Regions from separate parts of the Vibrio sp. F13 genome, predicted to be linked through region 2. Evidence: riboswitches for the same ligand, from Rfam matches in the RefSeq annotation. Region 2 holds a riboswitch; the other holds the start of a gene.
The links. Region 2 has a riboswitch for thiamine pyrophosphate ahead of thiD (bifunctional hydroxymethylpyrimidine kinase/phosphomethylpyrimidine kinase). Riboswitches for the same ligand answer to the same signal wherever they lie in the genome.
Positions count from the first base shown of each region.

Region 1: linked by a shared signal. The riboswitch ahead of thiB (thiamine ABC transporter substrate binding subunit) and the one ahead of thiD (bifunctional hydroxymethylpyrimidine kinase/phosphomethylpyrimidine kinase) in region 2 are both predicted to bind thiamine pyrophosphate.

Region 1 covers NZ_CP170175.1:2,128,156-2,130,359, forward strand. Annotated here, with positions in the region: gene LMH68_RS09820 (flavin prenyltransferase UbiX) at 1-589, shown strand, start outside; TPP riboswitch at 633-752, shown strand; gene thiB (thiamine ABC transporter substrate binding subunit) at 806-1,798, shown strand; gene thiP (thiamine/thiamine pyrophosphate ABC transporter permease ThiP) at 1,890-2,204, shown strand, end outside.
Region 2 covers NZ_CP170176.1:1,693,526-1,695,729, reverse strand. Annotated here, with positions in the region: gene LMH68_RS22350 (DMT family transporter) at 1-845, shown strand, start outside; TPP riboswitch at 944-1,055, shown strand; gene thiD (bifunctional hydroxymethylpyrimidine kinase/phosphomethylpyrimidine kinase) at 1,151-2,044, shown strand; gene LMH68_RS22340 (ABC transporter ATP-binding protein) at 2,034-2,204, shown strand, end outside.

The DNA of each region.
Region 1 (2,204 bases), on a different replicon from region 2:
CACTGGCGCATCTGGTGCGCCTTATGGCCTGCGTTTACTTGAATGCCTTTTGGCAGCCGACTATCAGGTCTACTTGCTGATTTCATCGGCAGCGCGAGTGGTATTGGCGACCGAGCATGAACTTAAGTTACCTGCTGGGCCAGATGCGGCGAAACAAGCTTTGGTTAAACATCTTGGCTGCGACCCTGAAAAGCTGGTGGTGTGTGGCAAAGATGATTGGTTCTCGCCGGTTGCCTCTGGTTCAGCTGCACCGAAGCAGATGGTCGTTTGCCCATGTTCCGCGGGAAGCTTGGCTTCGATTGCACATGGATTGTCTGATAACCTGATTGAGCGAGCAGCAGACGTAGTCATGAAAGAGCGAGGACAGCTGTTGTTGGTGGTTCGTGAGACGCCATTTTCGACGCTTCATCTAGAGAACATGCATAAGCTTTCGACCATGGGCGTGACGATCATGCCTGCAGCCCCGGGTTTTTATCATCAACCTAAGTCAATTGAAGAACTGGTCGACTTTATGGTGGCGCGTATTCTAGATCACCTTGGTATCGAACAAGGTTTAGTGCCACGTTGGGGTTACGATCAACGTAATTGATCCAAACTTGATAGCTTATTGTTAAAAATCAAATTACAATTCTGAACACTCATCGGGGAGCGAACCATTCAAATAATGAATGCGAGCTGAGATCAAGCAGGTGCTTGGGACCCGTAAACCTGAACCAGATAATGCTGGCGTAGGAATTGAGTTAGGAACAACCTCTACCGTTCTCCTCCCTCAAACCTGTGCCGCTCAGACCATGGAGAGCGTCCAGTGAAATTCACATTAACTACCCTTGCTGTTACTACAGCTATTTCTTTTTCTGCCTTTGCTGCAGACAACACTTTGACTGTATACACCTATGACTCTTTTGCTGCGGATTGGGGCCCTCGTCCTGCCGTTGAAAAAGCATTCGAAGAGAAGTGTGGTTGTGATGTGAACTTTGTCGCGCTTGAAGATGGCGTGTCTATTCTTAACCGCTTGCGTCTCGAAGGCGGCAACAGCAAAGCTGACATCGTATTAGGCCTAGACAACAACCTAATGGCTGAAGCGAAAGCGACGGGCTTATTGGCTGAGCATAATGTTGATACGTCATCGGTAACGCTTCCTAATGGTTGGAACGACAGCACTTTTGTACCCTATGACTTTGGCTACTTTGCTTTTGTTTACAATAAAGAGAAACTGGAAAACCCGCCGAAGAGCTTGAAAGAACTGGTTGAGCAGCGTGATGATCTTAAGGTCATCTACCAAGATCCACGTACATCAACACCAGGCCAAGGCATGATGCTTTGGATGAAATCAGTATACGGTGATGAAGCGACAGCAGCATGGAAGAAGCTTGCTCAGAAAACAGTGACTGTAACCAAAGGCTGGTCTGAAGCTTACTCAATGTTCCTAGAAGGCGAGTCGGATTTAGTCTTGTCTTACACAACGTCTCCTGCTTACCACATTATTGCTGAGAGCGATTCTAAGTACGCAGCGGCAAGCTTTGAAGAAGGGCATTACACTCAAGTGGAAGTGGCTGCCAAGGTTAAAGGCAGTAAGAACGAGAAACTTGCTGATGAGTTTATGGCGTTTATCCTAAGTGATGAATTCCAAACGGCGATGCCAACAGGTAACTGGATGTACCCAGTGACGGATGTTGAGTTACCAAAAGGGTTTGAGCAACTTACGGTTCCTCAGAAAGCGCTGAGCTTTAGCTCAGAAGAGATCGCCGAGAAGCGTAAGCCATGGATTCGTGAATGGCAGAGTGCACTTACTTTTTAATTTGCTTTTAAAAAATTAGCTTTCTAACTTTCTGTATTTAAAGGTTTGTTCGATGTTAACTGAGCGAACCATTTACGGTAAAAAACAATCTATGATAAAGAAAACACCTAAGGTTGGGATTTGGGTAGCGATACTCATTACTGCCTTCGTGGTTTCAGCAGTTGGGGCATTGCTTAGCAATGCCCCTTCTCTTGATATCAGCCAAGTATGGTCCGATCCTTACTATTGGCATGTAACGAAATTCAGCTTTTATCAAGCGACACTCTCAACAGTGCTGAGTGTTGGCTTTGCTATACCTATTGCTCATGCGCTGTGTCGTAGGCAATTTTTTGGACGCGCTTTGTTGTTAAGGCTGTTCGCGTCGACCTTAGTCCTGCCTGTGTTAGTGGGCGTATTTGGCTTACTT
Region 2 (2,204 bases):
GGGGCACGACAGGCACCGCCGCAAGCTTTGCGCCTGATCTCAGCCCATTAGCGATTGGTGCTTTTTCAATGGGCGTCGGCGGCTTAATGCAAGCAGTCTTGGCGTATCGAAAGATCTTATCTTCACTTGATAAGCTTTTGCTCAACAAAAAGTTGTTAGCGGCGAGTGCGCTGGCTTTGGCGATCTATCCTCTGGCTTTTTACTCTTCGATGAAGTTATCGGGTGTCGCAATGGGCACAGTGGTGTCGATAGCTACTGCTCCTTTCTTTTCTGCATTGTTAGAGTGTCTGATTAGCAAAAAGAATAATATCAACAAACGTTGGCTCACTAGCTTTGCGATTGGTGTGGTGGGTATTGGGTTGTTGGTGTTTTCAGAATCTTCATCTACGAATGAGTCAGGTGATGATCTCAAGCTGTTGGGTATTGCTTTAGGTTTGCTCGCTGGGTTGTGTTACGCCATTTATTCTTGGGCGACAAAAGCACTGATAGACAAGGACATTGAGTCTCAAGCGGCGATGGGCAGTATTTTTGGCCTCGGCGCGATGCTGTTGCTGCCAACACTCTGGTTTACGGGGGAGAACCTGTTTTCCTCGCAGATTAACGTATTAGTCATCAGTTATCTGACGTTAATCCCACAATGCTTGGGCTATATCGCCTTCAGTTTTGGTTTACGCCATGTGACCGCGAGTAGTGCCAATCTACTGACTTTGTTTGAACCAGTAGTTGCAGCGGTGCTTGCCGTCTGCGTTGTCGGTGAGCTGATTCCTTTTATAGGTTGGCTAGGTATGTTTCTGATTGTGCTGTGCTTGTTGATACAGTCGAAGCCATCTAAAGGAACGTTATAAGTATTTGTTTTGTCACGCCTAATTGAGATTTATTCATGCGTAATTCTTATAATTGAATAAAATCAGTATCTCAGTTGTGAGAGTGCTGTTACTATCGCTATCAATAGTCGGGGGGCATATACCTTATTTGGTGTTTGCTGAGATCGTTAGTCGAGACCCGTTGAACCTGATTCAGTTAACACTGGCGTAGGGAACTATAAGCACTCGATCTACGTCTGCACCCATGAAACTTTCATGAGCCTAATGCGACTTCTCCTTCGATCAGTGTTCGTTCTCCTACGTCTTGTAAGATAGTAGGAGCGACAATGACACACAGTTCTATTTCAAAAGATTTAACACCAAAAACCTCAGTTTCACAGCACTCTGCTGATGGTTCGATTCGAACGAACACTCCGATTGTATTGACGATCGCAGGCTCAGACAGTGGCGGCGGTGCGGGTATCCAAGCTGATATTAAAGCTATGTCTGCTACAGGTAGTTTCGCTTGTTCGGTAATTACCGCTATCACTTCCCAGAACACGCAAGGCGTTTCCGCCATTTTCCCTATTCCACTCGACCATGTTGCCAGTCAGTTAGATGCGGTTTTTACTGATCTGAATATCGTGGCTGTGAAAGTCGGCATGTTGGCCGATTCGCAAATCATCAAAGTCGTCGCAGACAAAATTAAGCAGTACCAACCTAAGCATCTTGTGATTGACCCTGTCATGGTCGCGACAAGTGGCGATCTTCTTCTAGAAAACTCAGCTATCACGACGCTAAAGCAAGAACTGATTCCGCTGGCAGACATCATTACTCCTAACTTGCCAGAAGGCGCGGCGTTAACAGGCAAAGCTGTGCCTGAAAGCGAAGCCGAAATGCAGGATATGATTGAAGACCTGCGTGCACTAGGTGCTAAAGCCGTTCTTCTCAAAGGCGGTCATTTAGAGAAGGATGAGAACAGTAACGACTTACTGATTCTGCCAACCACGTCTGCTTTGATTAGTGCGAAGCGTTTTCCTACCAAAAACACCCACGGTACGGGTTGTACGCTTTCATCTGCTATTGCTTCTTTCTTAGCGCAAGGCAACACGCTGTCAGAGGCTGTTGAGCTAGGCAAACAATACATTTCGCGCGCGATTGCTCATGCTGATGAGTTGCAAGTCGGCCAAGGTCATGGGCCCGTAAATCACTTCTTCGCTGGGCACGGGAATGTCCGTTAATACGGTGGGTGTTCAGCTCAGCAATGCCTCTTTACGTTATAACGACAGTGAGCACGCAACCTTATCGGGATTGTCGCTTAGCTTAAACGCAGGTAAGTGGACGGTATTGCTAGGTCGAAGTGGCTGCGGGAAAACCACGGTATTGCGTTATCTGGCAGGC